3 regions of the Streptomyces spororaveus genome follow, and region 3 is predicted to be linked to each of the others. Evidence: riboswitches for the same ligand, from Rfam matches in the RefSeq annotation. Region 3 holds a riboswitch; each other region holds the start of a gene.
What was found. A riboswitch is a leader RNA that binds a small molecule or an ion and turns the genes downstream of it on or off. The one in region 3 is predicted to bind cyclic di-AMP.
Positions count from the first base shown of each region.

Region 1: it holds a riboswitch for cyclic di-AMP, as region 3 does, so the genes downstream of both, Sspor_RS13285 (M23 family metallopeptidase) here and Sspor_RS25925 (LysM peptidoglycan-binding domain-containing protein) in region 3, are expected to answer to the same signal.
Region 2: it holds a riboswitch for cyclic di-AMP, as region 3 does, so the genes downstream of both, Sspor_RS10040 (LysM peptidoglycan-binding domain-containing M23 family metallopeptidase) here and Sspor_RS25925 (LysM peptidoglycan-binding domain-containing protein) in region 3, are expected to answer to the same signal.

Region 1 is NZ_BNED01000005.1:2,374,876-2,382,077, forward strand. Features, by position in the region: gene Sspor_RS13270 (bifunctional acetate--CoA ligase family protein/GNAT family N-acetyltransferase) at 1-1,350, opposite strand, end outside; gene Sspor_RS13275 (HPr family phosphocarrier protein) at 1,535-1,816, shown strand; gene Sspor_RS13280 (GntR family transcriptional regulator) at 2,111-2,788, opposite strand; gene Sspor_RS13285 (M23 family metallopeptidase) at 2,983-3,786, opposite strand; cyclic di-AMP (ydaO/yuaA leader) riboswitch at 3,800-3,958, opposite strand; gene Sspor_RS13290 (M16 family metallopeptidase) at 4,176-5,543, opposite strand; gene Sspor_RS13295 (M16 family metallopeptidase) at 5,564-6,925, opposite strand.
Region 2 is NZ_BNED01000005.1:1,603,200-1,610,401, reverse strand. Features, by position in the region: gene shc (squalene--hopene cyclase) at 1-201, shown strand, start outside; gene Sspor_RS10060 (phosphorylase family protein) at 201-854, shown strand; gene hpnH (adenosyl-hopene transferase HpnH) at 860-1,891, shown strand; gene Sspor_RS10050 (aspartate aminotransferase family protein) at 1,888-3,306, shown strand; gene Sspor_RS10045 (tyrosine-protein phosphatase) at 3,345-4,136, opposite strand; cyclic di-AMP (ydaO/yuaA leader) riboswitch at 4,452-4,627, shown strand; gene Sspor_RS10040 (LysM peptidoglycan-binding domain-containing M23 family metallopeptidase) at 4,630-5,589, shown strand; gene Sspor_RS10035 (SGNH/GDSL hydrolase family protein) at 5,753-6,538, shown strand; gene Sspor_RS10030 (MBL fold metallo-hydrolase) at 6,658-7,202, shown strand, end outside.
Region 3 is NZ_BNED01000005.1:5,198,792-5,205,993, forward strand. Features, by position in the region: gene Sspor_RS25910 (globin domain-containing protein) at 1-1,065, opposite strand, end outside; gene Sspor_RS25915 (cytochrome P450 family protein) at 1,196-2,509, shown strand; gene Sspor_RS25920 (transglycosylase family protein) at 2,687-3,655, shown strand; cyclic di-AMP (ydaO/yuaA leader) riboswitch at 3,931-4,103, shown strand; gene Sspor_RS25925 (LysM peptidoglycan-binding domain-containing protein) at 4,107-4,832, shown strand; gene eno (phosphopyruvate hydratase) at 5,125-6,405, shown strand; gene Sspor_RS25935 (FtsB family cell division protein) at 6,505-6,993, shown strand; gene Sspor_RS25940 (DUF501 domain-containing protein) at 7,050-7,202, shown strand, end outside.

The sequences.
Region 1 (7,202 bases), 2.8 Mb from region 3:
GTGCCGGCCGCCCTTGGCGACGACCACCGGTTTGACGGCCGCCGTCCGGCGGGCGAGGCGGGTGAACTTCCTGGGGTTGCCGAGGGTTTCGAGGTAGAGCAGGGCGACGTCGGTCGCCTCGTCGTCGTACCAGTACTGGAGGATGTCGTTGCCGGACACGTCGGCGCGGTTCCCCGCGGAGACGAAGGAGGAGAGGCCCTCGCCGCGCCGGACCAGCGCGGAGAGCAGGGCGATGCCGATCGCCCCGGACTGGGTGAACAGGCCGATCCGGCCGCGCGTGGGCATGGGGGCGGGGGTCAGGGAGGCGTTGAGCTCCACCTCCGGCGCGGTGTTGATCACCCCGTAGGCGTTCGGACCGATCAGCCGCATCCCGTACGAGCGCACCTGCCGCACCAGTTCACGCTGGCGGGCGAGTCCGGCCGGGCCGCTCTCCCCGTATCCGGCGGACAGGACGACGAGCCCCTGCACCCCGTGCTCGCCGCAGGCGGCCACGGCGTCGGGGACGCGGTCGGCCGGGACCGCGATCACGGCGAGGTCGACCGGGGCGCCGATGGCGCCGATGGCGCGGTACGCGCGCACGCCGTCGAGCAGGTCGCGGGTGACGGCCTCGTTGACGGCGTAGAGGTGGCCGTGGAAGCCGCTGTCGCGCAGGTTGCGCAGGGCGGCCGCCCCCACACCGGCGCCGGAGCGGCTGACCCCGACGACGGCGACCGAGCCGGGCGCCAGCAGCCGCTGCACCGAGCGGGCCTCGGCGCGCTGTTCGCGGGCGCGCTGCACGGCGAGGGACTCGGCGGTGGGTTCGAGGTCGAGGGTGAGATGGACGGAGCCGTCCTCGAAGCTGCGCTTCTGCTGGTAGCCGGCGTCCGTGAAGACTTTGATCATCTTGGTGTTCGCGGGCAGCACCTCGGCGGCGAACCGCCGGATGCCGCGCTCCCGGGCCACCGCGCCGATGTGTTCGAGGAGGGCGGAGGCGACCCCGCGGCCCTGGTGGGCGTCCTGGACGAGGAAGGCGACCTCGGCCTCGTCGGCGGGCCCGGAGGCGGGCCGGCCGTCGGCGTCGATGCGGTCGTAGCGGACGGTGCCGATGAACTCCCCGCCGATGGTCGCGGCGAGGCCGACCCGGTCCACGTAGTCGTGGTGCGTGAAGCGGTGGACGTCGCGGTCGGAGAGCCGGGGGTAGGGGGCGAAGAACCGGTAGTACTTCGACTCGTCCGAGACCTGCTCGTAGAAGCTGACGAGCCGGCCCGCGTCCTCGGTGGTGATGGGCCTGATCCGGGCGGTGCCGCCGTCGCGGAGGACGACGTCGGCTTCCCAGTGGGCCGGGTACGAGGGGTCCGACTCGATGGTCATGGGCCTACCTTACGGCCGGATCGGGCCCTGAAGCGCTCGCGCGGCGCATAAGGCGATACGGGGCAAATCAGTGCAAGCTGGGGAAGGTCGAACGGCGGAAAATTCAGGCCGGAGGTAGGTCCGAGCATTCCGGGCGTCGTGAGAGACTGGTCTAGACAACCGTAAGAACCTGAAGGGCATCACCATGGCAGAGCGCCGCGTCAACGTCGGGTGGGCCGAGGGCCTGCACGCTCGTCCCGCCTCGATCTTCGTCCGTGCGACGACCGCCTCCGGCGTCCCGGTGACCATCGCGAAGTCCGGCGGCGACCCCGTCAACGCCGCCTCCATGCTGGCGGTTCTGGGCCTGGGCGCCCAGGGCGGCGAGGAGATCGTCCTCGCCTCCGAGGCCGAGGGCGCGGACGCCGCGCTCGACCGTCTCGCGAAGCTGGTCGCCGAGGGTCTCGAGGAGCTCCCCGAGACCGTCTGACCCTTCGGGTTCGACCGTTCGACCCCCCGCGCGAAGCCGCGGCCCCCGGACCGGGGGCCGCGGCTTCGCCGTTCCACGGGCCGGCCGCCGCCCCGGGCCCTGACGGACGCCCCCGCGGGAAACGGGAACCGGGAACCGGGGAAATACCGCCGGCCTCAAAGGGGTGCCACCCGGATTCCGCGCATGCCGAATTCAGCCGGGCTGGAATTCCGTACGGATAATGGGCCCGCCGCAGAAACCGACCGGCCGCGCACAGGGAATTCCGGCGGTCCCACCCTTTGTATACGGCTCCTGTTAATGCCGGCCGCTCGGCATGTTTACGGCAGGTTGCGAAGTGCTCACCGCCGGGCGGAGCCGCAGCCGGTGCGCGCCCACCGCCCGGTCGGTGTGGAGCGCGGTCAGCGCCCGCGCCCGCTCGGCGTCGCCGCGCGCCACCCCGTCCACGATCGCCCCGTGCTCCGCCCAGGACTCCGCGGGCCGGACCGGCGCTTCCACCACGTACATCCACGCGATCTTGTGCCGCAGCTGCGTGAGCAGCGCGATCAGGCCGGGGCTGCCGGAGGACTGCGCGAGCGTCTCGTGGAACCAGCCGCCCAGGGACCGCAGGTCCTCTCCCTGCCCCCGCCTGGCCCGCTCCTGACCCAGCCTGACCAGCCCGCGCAGCACCTTGAGGTGCGCGTCGGTGCGCCGCCGGGCGGCTCTCGCGGCAGCCAGCGGCTCCAGGAGCATCCGCAGCTCCAGCAGGTCCGCGGCCTCCTGCTCGGTCGGCTCGGCCACGCAGGCCCCCGCGTGGCGCCGTGTGGTCACGAACCCCTCGGACTCCAGGGTCCGCAGGGCCTCGCGGACCGGGACGCGCGAGACCCCGTACCGGCGGGCCAGCACCTCCTCGGTCAGCCTTCCGCCCGGCTCGAACACCCCGGAGACGATGTCGTCGCGGATTGCTGTGCATACCGCGTGCGCAGGAATACGCAAGACCGAACCTCCGCCTATTTCCGACTGCCAGCCTCATTGCACGCACATGCGCGCGCTGCGACTCTATTGCAACACAGAATAATTTCCGAGAGCGGCCGGAAATCCGAAACATTTGCACAAAGACGCAACATACGAAGACCCCGGCTCGGGGAGCCGGGGTCTTCGATGAAGCGGTGAGGCGGTGCGCGCCGGGGTCAGACGCTGACGCCGTGCGAGCGCAGGTACGCGATCGGGTCGATGTCCGAACCGTACTGCGAGCCCGTGCGGGCCTCGAAGTGGAGGTGCGGGCCGCTGGAGTTGCCGGTGGAGCCCGACAGGCCGATCTGCTGGCCGGGGGTGACCTGCTGGCCGACGGAGACGTTCAGCGAGGTCATGTGCCCGTACTGGGTGTACGTACCGTCGTTGTGCTTGATGACGACGTTGTTGCCGTACGCCCCGCCCCAGCCGGCCTCGACGACGGTGCCGAGACCCACCGCGTGGACCGACGTGCCGGAGGCGGCGTGGAAGTCGATGCCCGTGTGGCTGCCGGAGGACCACATGCCGCCGCCCGCGTGGTACTGCGTGCTGACGTACGAGCCGTCCACCGGGGCGACGAAGGTGTTGAGGCGCTTGCGCTCCTCCTCGCGGGCGGCGCGCTCGGCGGCCTCGCGCTCGACCTTCGCCTTGGCCTCGGCGACGCGCTTGGCCTCGGCGGCCCGCTGCTTCGCGTCGGCCTCGGCCTGCGCCTTGGCGGCGTCCTGCTCGGCGACGCGGTGCTGGGACTCGGCCTGGTCGGCGATGTCACCCGCGAGGTCCTCGGCGACGACCACGGCGCCCAGGCCGTTGTCCTGGCCGATGGTGCTGCTGTGGTTGTCCGCGGCGAAGGCCGGGGCGGCGAGGGAGCCGACGACGCCCGTGGTGGCGATCGCGGCGATACCGGCGTAACCGGCGGTCTTCTTGCTCAGGCGGCTGGAACCACGGTGCTTACCGGAACCAGCGGGACGACTGCCAAACGCCATGAAGGGTTTGATCCTTTCCTTCCTTCTCGCCTACCGGGTTAGCTGACGGGTTCGGAGCAGGAAGGTCTCCTACGGGCCTCCTCTTGCGAGGGGGTCCGATTCACCCCAGGGACTCATGTGGGTCCCCGGCTCCCCAGGCTCGCGCCTGACGGGGACTCGGCGATCGCTGCCCGGTGCCGCGGGTGCGGCGGGCACAACTGACGGACAGCACGGCCGACGCTAGGCGGATCATCAGTCAATCGCCAAACAGACGCGGCTTTTTGTTGCGTACGCCACACCGCATACAAGCAACCTCACCACTAAACAGACAAAAGGGGTTCTGGTGACCAAGTCACCAGAACCCCTTGCTGAAACCTTCAGCCGGCCCTCAATCGGCCGTCGTCCGACGGTCAGTTGGAGACGACCGTCACCTCTCCGATCCCGAGGGCCCGCACGGGCTCCTCGATGACCGCCGCGTCGCCCACCAGGACGGTGACCAGCCGGTCCGCGGGGAAGGCCTGGACGACCGCCGTGGTCGCCTCCACCGTCCCCGTCGCGGCGAGCTGGGCGTACAACTGCGCCTGGTAGTCGTCCGGCAGCTCCTGCTCGACCTGGTCGGCGAGGGTGCCCGCGACCGAGGCCGCCGTCTCGAACTTCAGCGGGGCCACGCCCACCAGGTTCTGCACGGCCACATCGCGTTCGGCGTCGGTCAGACCGCCCTCCGCGAGGGTGCGCAGCACCTTCCAGAGGTCCTCCAGCGCCGGCCCGGTGTTCGGGGTGTCCACCGAGCCGCTGATGGCGAGCATCGAGGCACCCTTGCCGTCCGCGGTGGAGCGCAGCACCTGGCCGAAGGCGCGTACGCCGTAGGTGTACCCCTTCTCCTCGCGCAGCACCTTGTCCAGGCGTGAGGTGAGGGTGCCGCCCAGGCAGTACGTGCCCAGCACCTGGGCCGCCCACACCCGGTCGTGGCGGTCCGCCCCGATCCGGCCGATCAGCAGCTGCGTCTGGACCGCGCCGGGCCGGTCCACGATGACCACGCGGCCGGTGTCGTCCGCGGTCACCGGCGGGACCGGCAGGGCCGCGGCGGTGTTGCCCGTCCAGGTGCCCAGGGTGTCCGCGAGCACGGCGTCCAGGTCGATGCCGGTCAGGTCGCCGACGACCACCGCGGTGGCGGTGGCGGGGCGTACGTGGGCCTCGTAGAAGGCGCGTACGGCGGCCGAGTCGATCCGGGCGACCGTCTCCTCGGTGCCCTGGCGCGGCCGGGACATCCGCAGGGTGGCCGGGAAGAGCTCCTTGGAGAGCTGCTTGGCGGCGCGGCGCTGCGGGTTGGCCAGCTCGTGCGGGATCTCGTCGAGCCGGTTGCGCACCAGGCGGTCGACCTCGGCGTCGGCGAAGGCCGGGGCGCGCAGCGCCTCGGCGAGCAGACCCAGCGCCTTGGGCAGCCGGGAGGCCGGGACCTCCAGCGAGACCCGCAGGCCCGGGTGGTCGGCGTGGGCGTCCAGGGTGGCGCCGCAGCGCTCCAGCTCGGCCGCGAACTCCTCGGCGGAGTGCTTGTCGGTGCCCTCGGAGAACGCCCGCGCCATGATGGTCGCCACGCCGTCCAGGCCCTCGGGCTCGGCGTCGAGCGGGGCGGCGAGGTTGACCTCGACCGCGACGACCTGCTGGCCCGGCCGGTGGCAGCGCAGCAGGGTCAGCCCGTTGGACAGCTGTCCGCGCTCGGGGGCCGGGAAGGCCCACGGCTGCGGCTCGCCGGCCTGCGGCTGCGGGTGGAAGGTCATCGTGACGGCTGCCGTGTCGCTCACTGCTCCGCCCCCTCGTTCTCGTCGGAGTCGTCGGACTCTTCGTGCTGGTCGGACCCGTCGGCCGCGAGCGGCTCGTAGACGAGCACCGCGCGGTTGTCCGGGCGCAGCCTGGCCGCGGCCACGGCCTGCACCTCCTCGGCGGTGACGTCGAGGACGCGCTGGACGGCGGTCAGCGCCAGCTGCGGGTCGCCGAACAGCACCGCGAAGCGGCACAGTTCGTCGGCGCGCCCGGCCACCGTGCTCAGCCGGTCCAGCCACTCGCGCTCCAGCTGGGCCTGGGCGCGCTCCATCTCCTCGGCCGTCGGGCCCTCGGCGGCGAACCGCGCGAGCTCCTCGTCCACGGCCGCCTCGATGGCGGGGATCTCGACCCCGCTGGAGGTCTTGACGTCCAGCCAGCCCAGAGAGGGCGCCCCGGCCAGGCGCAGCATGCCGAAGCCGGCCGCTACGGCCGTCTGGTCGCGGCGGACCAGGCGGTTGTGCAGCAGCGAGGACTCGCCGCCGCCCAGGATGGTGAGCGCCACGTCGGCGGCGTCGCACTCGCGGGTGCCGTCGTGCGGCAGCCGGTAGGCGGCCATCAGCGCACGCGCCGGGACCTCCTCGACGATCTCCTCGCGCAGCTGCTCCCCGATGACGTCGGGCAGCGAGCCGTCGCGGGGCGGCTGCTTGCCGTCGTGCGCGGGGATGCTGCCGAAGTACTTCTCGACCCAGGCGAGCGTCTTCTCGGGGTCGATGTCCCCGACGACCGACAGCACCGCGTTGTTGGGCGCGTAGTACGTGCGGAAGAAGGCGCGCGCGTCCTCCAGGGAGGCGGCGTCCAGGTCGGCCATGGAGCCGATCGGGGTGTGGTGGTACGGGTGGCCCTCGGGGTAGGCCAGGGCGGTGAGCCGCTCGAAGGCCGTGCCGTAGGGGACGTTGTCGTAGCGCTGGCGGCGCTCGTTCTTGACGACGTCGCGCTGGTTCTCCATGGACTCGTCGTCCAGGGCGGCCAGCAGTGACCCCATCCGGTCCGCTTCCAGCCAGAGCGCGAGCTCCAGCTGGTGCGTCGGCATGGTCTCGAAGTAGTTGGTGCGCTCGAAGCTGGTGGTGCCGTTGAGGGAACCGCCGGCGCCCTGGACCAGTTCGAAGTGTCCGTTGCCGGGTACGCTCGCCGACCCCTGGAACATCAGGTGCTCGAAGAGGTGAGCCAGGCCGGTGCGTCCCTTGACTTCGTGGCGCGAGCCGACGTCGTACCAGAGGCAGACCGCGGCGACCGGGGTCAGGTGGTCCTCGGAGAGCACCACGCGCAGGCCGTTGGCCAGCCGGTGCTCGGTCGCTGTCAGGCCGCCGGAGCCGGCCTGGGCTGTGGCCGTGTGACCCATGGGCATGTGGTCCCTTCGATCGCGATGCAGAGATTTCTTATCGACCTGCCACTGTATGCAAGCGCGCCGACCGCCGGATAAGTTCCCGGGTCACTCCCCGCACTCCGTCCAGGGGACCCCCGGGGTCGGAGTCGGCGTTGTCGGTGCGTCGGGCCACAATGGTCCGCGTCGTACCCTCGCCGGACACGACAAGAGCGCCGGACCCCGGCCAGACCAGCCAGACCCAGCCAGACAGCCCGCCAGACACCCAGCACACCCCATTTTGGTTAAGGAGCCG
Region 2 (7,202 bases), 3.6 Mb from region 3:
ATCGCGCACCTGGTGGAGACCCAGAAGGAGGACGGCACCTGGGACGAGCCGTACTTCACCGGCACCGGCTTCCCCTGGGACTTCTCCATCAACTACCACCTGTACCGGCAGGTGTTTCCCGTCACCGCGCTCGGCCGCTACCTGTACGGGGAACCGTTCGCCCCCGCCGGAGCACACCCGGCAGCGGCCGGGGAGGCGTGATGCCCACCGCGGGCGGGGACCGGGCCCGCGGCCCCGACCCGCTGCTGGTGGCCTGCGCGCTGCGCATCGAGCAGGCGGCGCTGCGCAGCGCCGGCCGCGGCCCGGCCGGGGACCACGTCCTGCTGCGCACCGGGATGGGCCCGCGCGCGGCCGAGCGGGCCGTCGGCCGGGCCCTGGACCGGCCGGACATGGACCGGGCCGCCGTCCTCGCGACGGGATTCTGCGCCGGGCTGGTCCCCGGCATGAACCCCGGAGACCTGGTCGTGGCCGAGGAGACCAGGGACCCGCGGGCGACCGTCACCTGCACCGGCAGCGCCCTGCTCGCCGAGGCACTAACCAGGGCCGCGCCGGGCCGGACCGTGCACCGCGGCGCCCTGACCGGATCCGACCACGTCGTCCGCGGCCAGGAGCGCGCACAGCTGCGCGCCACCGGCGCCGTCGCGGTCGACATGGAGTCCGCGGCCACCCTGTGGACCGCCACCCGGGGCGGCGACCGCCCGGTTGCGGCCGTCCGGGTGATCGTGGACGCTCCGGAGCACGAGCTCGTCCGTATCGGCACGGTTCGCGGGGGAATATCGGCCTTCCGTGTCCTGCGTGCCGTACTGCCCGCGTTTTATGAATGGCACCGTTCGTTGCTGCTCCCCAGGAGGTGAGCCAGATGGCCATGCCGCTGCGCCAGTCCATCAGGGTCGGGACGTATCTTCTCGAACAGAAGCTCCGCAAGCGCGAGAAGTTCCCGCTGATCGTCGAACTGGAACCGCTCTACGCCTGCAACCTGGCCTGTGAGGGGTGCGGGAAGATCCAGCACCCGGCCGGGGTGCTCAAGCAGCGCATGCCGGTCGCCCAGGCGGTCGGCGCCGTGCTGGAGTCCGGTGCGCCCATGGTGTCCATCGCGGGCGGCGAGCCCTTGATGCACCCGCAGATCGACGAGATCGTCCGGCAGTTGGTGGCGAGGCGGAAGTACGTATTCCTCTGCACCAACGCGATGCTCCTGCGCAAGAAGATCGAGAAGTTCACCCCTTCCCCGTATTTCGCCTTCGCCGTGCACATCGACGGCCTGCGCGAGCGCCACGACGAGTCGGTGGCCAAGGAAGGCGTCTTCGACGAGGCGGTCGCCGCCATCAAGGAGGCGAAGAAGCGCGGGTTCCGGGTGACCACCAACTCCACCTTCTTCAACACCGACACACCGCAGACGATCATCGAGGTACTCAACTACCTCAATGACGACCTCCAGGTCGACGAAATGATGATCTCGCCCGCCTACGCCTACGAAAAGGCCCCCGACCAGGAGCACTTCCTGGGCGTCGAACAGACCCGGGAACTCTTCAGGAAGGCCTTCGCCGGCGGCAACCGGCGGCGCTGGCGGCTCAACCACTCCCCGCTCTTCCTCGACTTCCTGGAAGGAAAGGTCGATTTCTCCTGCACGGCCTGGGCCATTCCGAATTACTCCCTGTTCGGCTGGCAGCGCCCCTGCTATCTGATGAGCGACGGATACGTACCGACGTACCGCGAACTCATCGACGACACCGACTGGGACAAGTACGGCCGCGGAAAGGACCCGCGCTGCGCGAACTGCATGGCGCACTGCGGCTACGAGCCCACGGCCGTCCTGGCCACCATGGGCTCCCTCAAGGAGTCCCTGCGGGCGGCCCGGGAGACGATCGGCGGCGGTCGGGACAAGTCGGCATGACCGGGCGGTCAGGGGAGGAGGGGAGCGGCCGGGGCACGGGCTTCGACCTCGGCGCCCTGCTGGCCGAGCGCGGGGCGGAGCGCTACGAGCTGCACGCCCGGCACCTCAACCACCAGCTGCCCCGGATGCTGCACACCATCGGCTTCGACAAGGTCTACGAGCGGGCCGAGGGCGCCCACTTCTGGGACGCCGAGGGGAACGACTACCTGGACATGCTGGCCGGGTTCGGCGTCATGGGCCTGGGCCGGCACCACCCGGTCGTCCGCCGGGCCCTGCACGACGTCCTGGACGCCCAGCTCGCCGACCTCACCCGCTTCGACTGCCAGCCGCTGCCCGGGCTGCTGGCCGAGAAGCTGCTCTCGTACAGCCCGCACCTGGACCGGGTCTTCTTCGGCAACAGCGGCACCGAGGCGGTGGAGACGGCCCTGAAGTTCGCCCGGTACGCCACCGGGCGCCCCAGGGTCCTCTACTGCGACCACGCCTTCCACGGGCTGACCGCGGGCTCCCTCTCGGTGAACGGGGAGGGCGGCTTCCGCGACGGCTTCGCACCGCTGCTCCCCGATACGAGGATCGCGCTCGGGGACCTCGCGGCGCTGGAGCGGGAGCTGAAGCGCGGGGACGTGGCCGCCTTCGTCGTCGAGCCGATCCAGGGCAAGGGGGTCCTGGCCGCCCCGCCCGGGTTCCTGCTCGCCGCTCAGGAGATGCTGCACCGGCGGGGGGCGCTGCTGATCGCGGACGAGGTGCAGACCGGCCTCGGGCGTACCGGCGACTTCTACGCGTACCAGCACGAGCCGGGCGTGGAGCCGGACCTGGTGTGCGTGGCGAAGGCGCTGTCGGGCGGATACGTCCCGGTCGGCGCGACCCTGGGCAAGGACTGGATCTTCAAGAAGGTCTACTCGTCCATGGACCGGGTGCTCGTGCACTCCGCGAGCTTCGGCTCCAACGCCCAGGCGATGGCGGCGGGCCTCGCGGTCCTGTCCGTCATGGAGGACGAGGAGGTCGTGGCGAACGCCCGGGCCATGGGTGATCTGCTGCGCGGGCGTCTCGCCGCGCTCGTGGACGAGTACGAGCTGCTGCACGAGGTGCGGGGGCGCGGGCTGATGATCGGCATCGAGTTCGGCCGGCCGTCCTCGCTGGGCCTGCGCAGCCGGTGGACCATGCTGCAGGCGGCCCGCAAGGGGCTCTTCGCGCAGATGGTCGTGGTGCCGCTGCTGCAGAAGCACCGGATCCTCACCCAGGTCTCGGGGGACCACCTGGAGGTGATCAAACTGATCCCGCCGCTGATCGTGGACGAGGGGGACGTGGACCGGTTCGTCGGGGCCTTCCGCGAGGTCATGGACGAGGCGCACGGAGGGTCCGGGCTGATCTGGGACTTCGGCAGGACGCTGGTGAAGCAGGCCGTCGCCACGCGCTGACGGCCCGCCCACCCCGCGGGGGACCGGGCCCCGGCCGGTCAGGCGAGGAGCCGGTCCCGCAGCCTGTCGAGGGTCTCGGGCGTCAGCCCGAGGCCCTCCGCCAGGTAGCGGTCCACCCCGCCCCAGATCTCGTCGATGGTGTCGAAGGCCGCCACCAGGTACTCGGCGCGGGCGTCGAAGAGCGGCGCGAGCAGCTCCATCACCTCGGGGGAGCGGGCGGACGCCGACTCGTCGGTGCGGCGCACGCGGTAGCGGCGGTGCGGGGCGTTCGACTCCAGGTAGTCCGCCACGATCGCCTCGCGCTCGACGCTCAGGGCGAGCAGGGTGACGGCGATCGACAGGCCGGCCCGGTCCTTGCCGGCCGCGCAGTGCATGAGTGCGGGGACGCTGTCCTCGGCGAGGGCGTGCAGGACCCGGCCGTGCTCGGCGGTGCGCTGCCGGATGATCCCGCGGTACGAGTTCGACATCCGGGCGGCCGCCTTGCCGTCGCCCAGGATCTCGCGCAGCTGGACGAGGTCGCCGTCGCGGACCAGCCGCCAGAACTCCCGCCCGTCGGCCGGGTCCGAGAGCGGGATGTTGACGTTCCGGACGCCGGGCAGCTCGACGTCCGGCCCCTCCAGCGCGTGGTCGGCACCGTTGCGGAAGTCGAAGACGGTGTGGAGGCCGAGCGAGGCCAGGAAAGCCACGTCGCTTTCGGTGGCATGTGCGAGATGTCCGCTTCGGAACAGTCGTCCCGCCCTGACCGTTCGTCCGTCAGAAGTCGGCAATCCGCCCACATCGCGGAAATTGCGCACTCCGGACAGCTCCGGCTCCTGTATCTGCTGGGTCAAAGCAACTCCTCCGCCACGTCGTGGGCCCTCTGTCCGAATTACACTGTTTGGCGCCAACTTGCCATATCCGGAGGCGAGATCGGGCACGTCCCCGTGAGCCAGATCATACGGTGACCGTGAGTGCCTGATCGCTAAGGGCGAATGGCCCCGTCGGAGCGGCTGTTGGCGCTGCCGAATGGACGGAGGGTGACGGTAATTCCGTCGGTCCCTCATGCCTGGTATTCCGTCAGGGAATTCATGGCTTGTTCCCTGTGGCCGCAAGGGATTACCTTCGCGATCGATCCGGGTGGACCGCCAAATCCTGCCGCCTCCCGGAAACCGCATCCGACCTATTCGTGCGGCAGGAGCGGGGGAACCAGGTAAGCCGCCGGCCCGGAGATCTTTTCGCCGGGACGGCTCGGGGTGAAGTCGTTCATGGCTCGTACATGTACGGCCGGACATCTCCAGTCCGAACCCGACAGCTCACCTCGCAGGCGCCGGAGAGGAATTCGTCATGCCTGCAAAGGGTAAGCACCGCCGTCCCAAGTCCCTCTCCCTTTCCCGCGGTTTCGCCGTCGCCGGAACCGGTGGCGCGGCCCTCGCGCTGCCGCTCATCGGTGCCGCGGGCGCGCACGCGGCCGGCGCCCCGGCCACCGCGACCGCGGTGACCCCCGCGGTCGCGCCGCAGGCCCCCGCCGCTCTCCAGGCGGCCCCCGCCGCCGTGCAGGCCGCGCCGACCGTCTACACCGTCGTGCCGGGCGACTACCTCTCCAAGATCGCCGCGCAGCGCCACCTGTCCGGAGGCTGGGAGCAGCTGTACGCCGACAACCGCGAGGCCGTCGGCAGCAACCCCTCGCTGATCCACCCCGGCCTGAAGCTGAACCTCGGCGGTCCGGGCGAGGCGGCGCAGTCCGAGGCCGAGGCGGCCCCGGCCCCGGAGGCCGACGCGGAGCCGGCCGCGCAGCCCGCGCCGAAGCCGGCCCGCAAGCAGGCCGAGCGGCCCGCCCCGGCGCAGCAGGCCCCCGCCGAGGCCCGGGCCGAGGCCCCCGCCGCCGCTCCGCAGTCGGGCGGCGGCTTCGTGGCCCCGGTCAGCGGCGGCATCTCCACCCAGTACAAGGTCGCCGGCAGCATGTGGTCCAGCGGTTACCACACCGGCGTCGACTTCATCGCGAGCATGGGCACCACCGTCAAGGCGGTCGGCGCGGGCACCGTGGTCTCCGCCGGATGGAGCGGCTCGTACGGCAACGAGGTCGTCATCCGCCACGCGGACGGCAAGTACTCCCAGTACGCCCACATGTCGCAGCTCTCCGTCTCCTCCGGCCAGAGCGTCACCGCCGGACAGGCCATCGGCCTCTCCGGCTCCACCGGCAACTCGACCGGCCCGCACCTCCACTTCGAGATCCGCACGACCCCGTCCTACGGCTCGGACATGGACCCGATCGCCTACCTCCGCTCCAAGGGCGCGAGCCTCTGACGGCACCCGCCGTCGGACCGCCGACCCGCGTGAGGCCGGGACCCGAGGGGGGTCCCGGCCTCACGTGTACTTATTCCTTATCTCCCACGTGGTACAGATCACGGTCCGTCAACCCCTCATTACGTTGGCGTAGGTTGCTTGCGGGAGTGAAGTATGGGTTCTCGTGGCAGCGACGACGACGAAACTCAAGACCATCGGCTCGTACGCGGCGATCGGGGACAGCTTCACCGAAGGCGTGGGGGACCCGGGACCCGGGGATTCTTATCTCGGCTGGGCGGACCGGCTCGCCGTGCTCCTGGCCGATCAGCGCGAAGAGCACGACTTCCGGTACGCGAATCTGGCGGTGCGGGGGAAGCTCCTCGACCAGATCGTGGCCGACCAGCTTCCGAGAGCCAAGGCCCTCGCACCGGACCTGGTGACCTTCTGCGCGGGCGGCAACGACATCATCCGGCCCGGCACCGACCCGGACGACGTGGCGGAGCGGTTCGAGGCGGCCGTGGCCGACCTCACCGGGGCCGTGGGCCACGTCATGATCACCACGGGCTTCGACACCCGGGGCGTGCCGGTGCTCAAGCACCTCCGCGGCAAGGTGGCGACGTACAGCGCGCACGTCCGCGCCATCGCCGACCGCTACGACTGCCCGGTGCTCGACCTCTGGTCGCTGAAATCCGTACAGGACCGGCGGGCCTGGGACGCGGACCGGCTGCACCTCTCACCCGAGGGGCACACGCGGGTCGCGCTGCGCGCGGCGCAGGTGCTCGGACTGGACGTGCCGGCCGACCCCGACCAGCCGTGGCCCCCGCAGCGGCCGCGCGGCTCGGTGGACGTGACCCGGGACAACATCCAGTGGGCGCGCGACCACCTCGTGCCGTGGATCGGCCGGCGGCTGCGCGGCGAGTCCTCCGGGGACCACGTGGAGGCGAAGCGGCCGGACCTGCTGCCGCTCTAGGGGGTGCCCGGCCCGGCGGGCGCGGGCGCGGGAGCCGGAAGCGGAATCCTTCGGGGCCGGTGTGCGTTGCATGGTCGTAGAGAGACGACCATTCTGACCCGATCCTCCCTGGAGGCGCTTTGACCGGCTCCCGTCCCTTGCGTCCGCGGCTGCGTGCCCTGCGGCCCGAAGCCTTCGGTGCGGACCCGTCCGGTGCCCGGCTGGAGCGGATCCGCCGCTCTCCGAACTTCGCGGACGGCGTGTTCCAGAACCCGGTCGGGGCCCGGAACAGGCCCTCGGGTTCGATGGCGGAGTTCGCCAAGATCTACTTCCACCGGGAGCAGCGGGTACGGCGCAGTCCCGCGGCGCCGATCCCGGTCCACCCGACGACCCTCGCGGACCTGGCGAAGCCGCCCGTGAGCGGCCTGCGGCTGACCTGGATGGGGCACTCCAGCGTGCTCGCGGAGATCGACGGGCGCCGGGTGCTGTTCGACCCGGTGTGGGGCGAGCGGTGCTCCCCCTTCCCCTTCGCCGGCCCCAAGCGGCTGCACCCGGTGCCGGTCCCGCTGGCCTCGCTGGGCGCGGTCGACGTCGTGGTCATCTCGCACGACCACTACGACCACCTCGACCTGCCGACGATCAAGGCGCTGGCCGGTACGGACACGGTCTTCGCCGTCCCGCTGGG
Region 3 (7,202 bases):
GCGGCCGGGGCAGGCGCCCAGCTCCTGGAGGAGGTGGGCGGTCTCGTCGATGAACTGCGGCGGGCCGCTGAGGTAGACGTCCTGGTCCGGCCACAGGCCCCGGTTGCCCAGCGCGGTCGCGAGCCGGTCGGTGGCCTGGTTGCGGTGCTGCCCGGGGGCGGGCGTGATGTAGGTGACGGCGAGCCAGCCGCAGCTGGCGGCGTACGCGTCGATCAGCGGGCGGTCGTAGAGGTGCGCGCCGTCCCGGGCCACCACGAAGAGCCGTACGTCCTGATCGGGGGGACGTTCCGCGAGGTCCTCCAGCAGGGCACGGATCGGCGCCCAGCCGGTGCCGGCGGCGATCAGGCTGGCCGGGCGGTCCTCGCGCCGGAAGGTCAGCTGCCCGCCGGCGGCGCCGAGCCGCAGCACGTCGCCCGGCCGGGTCTCGCGGACCAGGGTGGTGCTCAGCCGCCCCCGGTCGACCCGGCTCACGTGCAGGTCGAGGGTGCCGTCGGGGCGGGGGGCGTTGCCTATGGAATAGGTGCGCCAGGTCGTCGGGACCCGTTCGCTGCTCACGCTCGTGTACTGGCCGGGCAGATAGGGGAAGGGGGCGTGCGGCCGCAGCGTCAGCACGCCGATGTCCGGTCCGTACTGGAGGTGGCGTACCACCTCCGCGTCCCACCACGGCGGGTCCTCGCTCGCGTCGGCGCCGGCCGTCATCGCGTCGGCCATCACCTGGTAGGCCTCGGCCCATGCCTTCTCGACCGGCGGGGTCCAGGCCTCGCCGGAGGTCTCCGCGAGTGCGGCGAGCAGGCTGGCACCGACGGCCGCGTAGTGCTCGGGGCGGACCAGGAACTTGCGGTGGTCGCGTCCCAGGTCGCGCAGGTAGGGGCGGAGCGACTCGTCGTCGAGGTGGGCGATCAGGTGGGTGAGCGCGGCGAAGAGCCGGTCCCGCTGGCGTTCCATCTCGTGGAGGGAGTCCGGGAAGAGGGCGCGGACTCCGGGGTTGTGCCAGAAGAGGTGGGAGTAGAAGAACTTGACGGCGTGCTCGGCCCGCCTCTCCACCACCGCGAAACTGCTCTTCAAGATCCTGACATCCACAAAACCGAAAGTAGGAATGCCGGAGAAGTTCAGGTCAAGGGATGGCCGATCTACGGACAGCCGCGGCGAACCGCCCATATCGGATGGTGGTTCGGCGCCGGGATACGGTCATCAGGTGCACGAGCAGACCTCCGGAACCCCCGCCGAGACCCCCGCGGACACTCCCGCCGACACCCCTTCCGCCGAGGGCCCCACCCTCTTCGACTGGGAGTTCGCGACCGACCCCTACCCGGCCTACGCCTGGCTGCGCGAGCACTCCCCGGTGCACCGCACCAAGCTGCCCAGCGGGGTCGAGGCCTGGCTCGTCACCCGGTACGCCGACGCCCGCCAGGCCCTCGCCGACCAGCGGCTCAGCAAGAATCCGGCGCACCACGCGGAGCCCGCGCACGCCAAGGGCAAGACCGGGATCCCGGGGGAGCGCAAGGCGGAGCTGATGACGCACCTGCTCAACATCGACCCGCCGGACCACACCCGGCTGCGACGGCTGGTGTCGAAGGCGTTCACCCCGCGCAGGGTCGCCGAGTTCGCGCCGCGGGTGCAGGCGCTCACCGACCACCTGATCGACGCCTTCGCGGAGAAGGGTGAGGCTGATCTCATTCACGAGTTCGCCTTCCCGCTCCCCATCTACGCCATCTGCGAGATGCTCGGGGTCCCGCGCGAGGACCAGGACGACTTCCGCGACTGGGCCGGCATGATGATCCGCCACGGCGGCGGTCCGCGGGGCGGGGTGGCCCGGTCGGTGAAGCAGATGCGGACCTATCTCGGTGAACTCATTCACCGCAAAAGGGATGATCTGGGTGATGACCTGATCTCCGATCTCATCCGGGCGAGCGATCACGGCGACCATCTGACCGAGGGTGAGGCCACCGCCATGGCTTTCATCCTGCTTTTCGCCGGTTTCGAGACCACCGTGAACCTCATTGGCAACGGGGTCCACTCCCTCTTCATGAACCCCGGGCAGCGCGAGCGCCTCCAGCTCTCCCTCGCCGCCGGGGAGAGCGGTCTGCTGGCCACCGGGGTGGAGGAACTGCTGCGCTACGACGGGCCGGTGGAGCTGGCGACGTGGCGGTTCGCCACCGAGCCGCTGACCCTCGGCGGGATGCCGATCGAGGCCGGCGATCCGGTCCTGGTCGTCCTCGCGGCCGCCGACCGGGACCCGGAGCGGTTCGCGGACCCGGACACCCTCGACCTCTCCCGGACCGACAACCAGCACCTCGGATACGGTCACGGCATCCACTACTGCCTCGGCGCTCCGCTCGCCCGGCTCGAAGGACAGACCGCGCTCGCGACTTTGCTGACGCGTCTGCCCGATCTGGAACTGGCCGTTCCACCCCAAGACCTGCGCTGGCGCGGGGGGTTGATCATGCGGGGGCTGCGCACTCTTCCCGTTCGATTCGCGGCTCAAAACACTTGCGCGAAAGCTGATTAAAAGTCAGCTTCGGCTTGAACTTGTGACAATCGTTCGAAGGCCGCTAGGTTCTGCCGTTACCCCGCTGTTATATGCGAAAGGTGATCGCTCATGCTCTCCGGGAACGGCCGTCACAGACGCCCCCGCCAGGTCCCCGCGCTGGTTGTCACAGCAGGAGTCACTGGCTCAGCGCTGGCCATGCCGCTGTTGGCCGCCACCAGCGCCACCGCCGCCGACACGTCCACGTGGGACAAGGTCGCCGAATGCGAGAGCGGCGGCTCCTGGAGTGCCAACTTCGGCAGCGGCGCCTACGGCGGGCTCCAGTTCACCCAGGAGGAGTGGCAGAGCGCCGGCGGGCTCGAATTCGCCGAGCGCCCCGACCTGGCGAGCCGATCCCAGCAGATCGCCGTCGCCGAACGGGTGCTGAGCTCGACGGGACCGCAGGCGTGGCCGCTGTGCGCGGCCTCGGCCGGGCTGGACCAGCAGGGCCCCGCGGCGCAGGTGGACCCCGGTCTGCCCGGCGGCAAGGGCCCGCTGGCCCCCGCGCCGTCCCGCCCGGACGACGCCGTTCCGTCCACCGGGGGCGGCAAGCCGTCCACGGACTACGGGTCGCCGACCCCGGCTCCGGCTCCGAGCCCGTCCAGCACCCCGTTCCTCATCCCGGACGCCCCGTCCATCGGACTGCCCGTCATGCCCGCCCCGGACGCCCCGACGACGCCCCCGGCCACCCCGACGACCCCGACCCAGCCGGGCGACCCGACCCAGCCGGGCGACCCGACGCTCACGCCGACGCCCGTCGACCCGACGGCGCCGACGCTGCCGGTGGACCCGACCGCGCCGCCCACCACCGCGCCCGTCACGCCCGGGCTTCCCCCGGTCAGCACGACGGCCCCCGCGACCCCGGAGGTCCCGCAGACCATCGGCGCCACTCCCGTCGAGGGCAGCGGCAAGCACCGCGGTGCGGCGGCGGCCGAGCCGTCGGCCCTGCCTGACGTCTCGTCGGACCCCGTCTACACGGTCCAGGCGGGCGACAGCCTGGCGACCATCGCGGATGCCAAGGGCGTAAAGGGGGGCTGGAACGGTCTCTACCAGGCCAATGAGAAAGTCATCGGCGAGGACGCCGACCTCATCAAGCCCGGCCAGAACCTGGACCTAACTCCGCAATAAGGACAGTTCAGTTATCCGGAAAGAGTCGAATGTCGGATTTCTGTAAGTGAGACATGCGTCTCTTCCGGTCAGCTGGCGTGTCTCGCTCCGGGGCTTCCGCAAACCCCGCCCTCACCTGCGCAAACGCCCCTGAAAGGAGCGCAAGTAGGGCCGTTTCTCCCCGATGTTCCTCGTTGAACATCGGGGAGAGACCTGTCTACCTTCTGAATCGCTCGCCACCGCGAGCTCCTTCGACCGCATCGCCGAATCCTGCCGGCGGACGGAGGGAACAGTCGTCGCGTCAAGCGCCGAAGGCAGGAGCGGGGGAACCAAGGTAGGTGCCGGGAGCGGCCGTTGAGAGACGGTCACGCCACCGGCTTGGGGTTAAGACGTGCGCTAGGTCGCACGGCCGGGCAACTCACTCGCCCGAACCCGACAGCTCACCTCGTAGGCGTCGGTGAGGAGAAACTCCATGCTGCTTTCCGGCAAGGGCAAGCACCGTCGCGGTACTGCAATCGAGCGGTCTGTCCGGATCGTCACGCTCGCCGGTGTGGCCGGTGTGGCCGTGGCCGCGCCCCTGATGGCCGCGGGCACCGCCAGCGCCGCCACCTCGTCCGAGTGGGACAGGGTCGCGCAGTGCGAGTCCGGTGGCAACTGGGCCATCAACACGGGCAACGGCTACTACGGCGGTCTGCAGTTCTCGCCGTCCACGTGGGCCGGGTACGGCGGCAAGTCGTACGCCCCGCAGGCCAACCAGGCCTCCAAGGCGCAGCAGATAGCCGTCGCTGAGAAGGTCCTCAAGAGCCAGGGCAAGGGCGCCTGGCCGTCCTGCGGCAAGGGCCTGTCGAACTCCTCCTCCGCCGGTGGCGGCTCCGAGACCCCGGCGTCGAAGCCGCAGTCCAAGCCCCAGTCGAAGCCGCAGCCGAAGGTCGAGACCAAGAAGGCCGAGACCAAGGCCGCGCCGAAGAAGGAGACCAAGCGCTCCGAGGCTCCGACCACCCGCTCCGAGCGCGCCGAGGCCCCGGTCGCGCCGAAGACCGGCAACGGCTCGTACGAGGTCAAGCCGGGCGACACCCTGGGCACCATCGCCGAGGCCAACGGCGTCAAGGGCGGCTGGCAGCAGCTCTTCGAGCTGAACAAGGACATCGTCTCGGACGCCGACCTGATCTACCCGGGTCAGAAGCTGAAGCTCAGCTGAACACCGCGGCAGAAGCCGCAGGAACACGTACGGGGCGTCAGCTGACCCCGTGCAGGATTTCCACCGCCCGGCGCGTGCTCCACGCGCCGGGCGGTGCCGCGTTCGCCCCCCGAAGCCCGATGATCAAGCGATGTATGTCCCGGAAGAGGGGTATTCGGTCCCTTTTTCGTCCCAGGGTCCGGGCGGTCGGGCGGCCGAGTCCCCGGATCCGGTTAGGCTCTAGGCGGCAAGGCCATCCCACGGCCTGACACGCCACCGCACACTCAGCGTCACATCCCAGAAGGAGATGCTCGTGCCGTCCATCGACGTCGTCGTAGCCCGGGAAATCCTGGACTCCCGAGGCAACCCCACGGTCGAGGTCGAGGTGGGCCTCGACGATGGCAGCACCGGCCGTGCTGCAGTTCCGTCCGGCGCCTCCACCGGTGCATTCGAGGCCATCGAGCTGCGTGACGGTGACCCCGACCGTTACTTCGGCAAGGGTGTCGAGAAGGCCGTCCTCGCCGTCATCGAGCAGATCGGCCCGGAGCTCGTCGGCTACGACGCCACCGAGCAGCGTCTGATCGACCAGGCCATGTTCGACCTGGACGCCACCGACAACAAGGGCTCGCTCGGCGCCAACGCCATCCTCGGCGTGTCCCTGGCCGTCGCGCACGCCGCGTCCGAGGCCTCGGACCTCCCGCTCTTCCGCTACCTCGGCGGTCCGAACGCGCACCTGCTGCCCGTTCCGATGATGAACATCCTCAACGGTGGGTCGCACGCCGACTCCAACGTGGACATCCAGGAGTTCATGATCGCCCCCATCGGCGCGGAGTCCTTCTCCGAGGCGCTGCGCTGGGGTGCCGAGGTCTACCACACCCTCAAGAAGGTCCTGCACACCAAGGGCCTCTCCACCGGCCTGGGCGACGAGGGCGGCTTCGCCCCGAACCTGGAGTCGAACCGCGCCGCGCTCGACCTCATCATCGAGGCCATCAAGCAGGCCGGCTACACGCCGGGCACGGACATCGCGCTCGCGCTCGACGTCGCCGCGTCCGAGTTCTACAAGGACGGCCAGTACGAGTTCGAGGGCAAGTCCCGCTCGGCCGCCGAGATGACCGACTACTACGCCGAGCTCGTCGAGGCGTACCCGCTGGTCTCCATCGAGGACCCGCTCTTCGAGGACGACTGGGACGGCTGGAAGACCATCACCGACCGCCTCGGCGCGAAGGTCCAGATCGTCGGTGACGACCTGTTCGTCACCAACCCGGAGCGTCTGGCCCGCGGTATCGAGGAGGGCTCCGCGAACGCCCTGCTCGTGAAGGTGAACCAGATCGGTTCGCTGACCGAGACCCTCGACGCCGTCGAGATGGCCCAGCGCAACGGCTTCAAGTGCATGATGTCCCACCGCTCCGGTGAGACCGAGGACGTCACCATCGCCGACCTCGCCGTCGCCGTGAACTGCGGTCAGATCAAGACCGGCGCCCCGGCCCGCTCGGACCGTGTCGCCAAGTACAACCAGCTGCTGCGCATCGAGGAGATCCTCGACGACGCCGCGGTGTACGCGGGCCGCAGCGCCTTCCCGCGCTTCAAGGGCTAATCACCCCCCTGAGGGGCTGGCCTCCGTACGTCCCCGCACTCGGTCCCGTACCGTGTGCGGGGACGTATTGCGTAGCGCGTACCTAGGGGAGGCGGACCAATGGCCGGGAGCCGGGATCGGTTCTCCACCTTCTCCACCGCGACGAGGCTCAAGCAGCTCGGTGAGCGGACCGCCGCCCACGTCTACCGGTCGCAGTCGCGCCGTCAGGTCCGCCGCAGCCGGCTCACCGGCCGCGCCGCGCTCCTGGTGCTCGTCCTCTGTACGCTGGTGGTCGCCCTCGCGTATCCGATGCGTCAGTACGTCTCCCAGCGCTCGGAGATCGCGAAGCAGCAGCGGGCCGCCGCGGCCGCGCGGGACCGCCTGGAGCGGCTCCGCGACGAGAAGGCCCGCTGGCAGGACGACGCCTACGCGGAACAGCAGGCGCGCAAGCACCTGCACTTCCTGCGCCCGGGGGAGATCGGCTACATCATGAGCGACCCCGGGGCCCAGCCCCCGCAGCCGCACCGGACCGGCCAGGCCGGCTCCGACCGGCCCTGGTACTCCAACGTCTGGGACGGCGTCGACAAGGCCGACCGCCCCGGCGAGTGATCCGTACCGCCGTACCGCAGCACCCATCCACGAGAACGAAGAGACTTCCTCCAGGCATGCAGACGCCCCCGCCCCAGACCGACCGGACCGAGCCGACCGACGCGGACATCGAGGCGTTCGAGCAGCAGCTCGGCCGCCCGCCGCGCGGGCTGCGCGCCATCGCGCACCGCTGCCCCTGCGGGCAGCCGGACGTGGTGGAGACCGCCCCC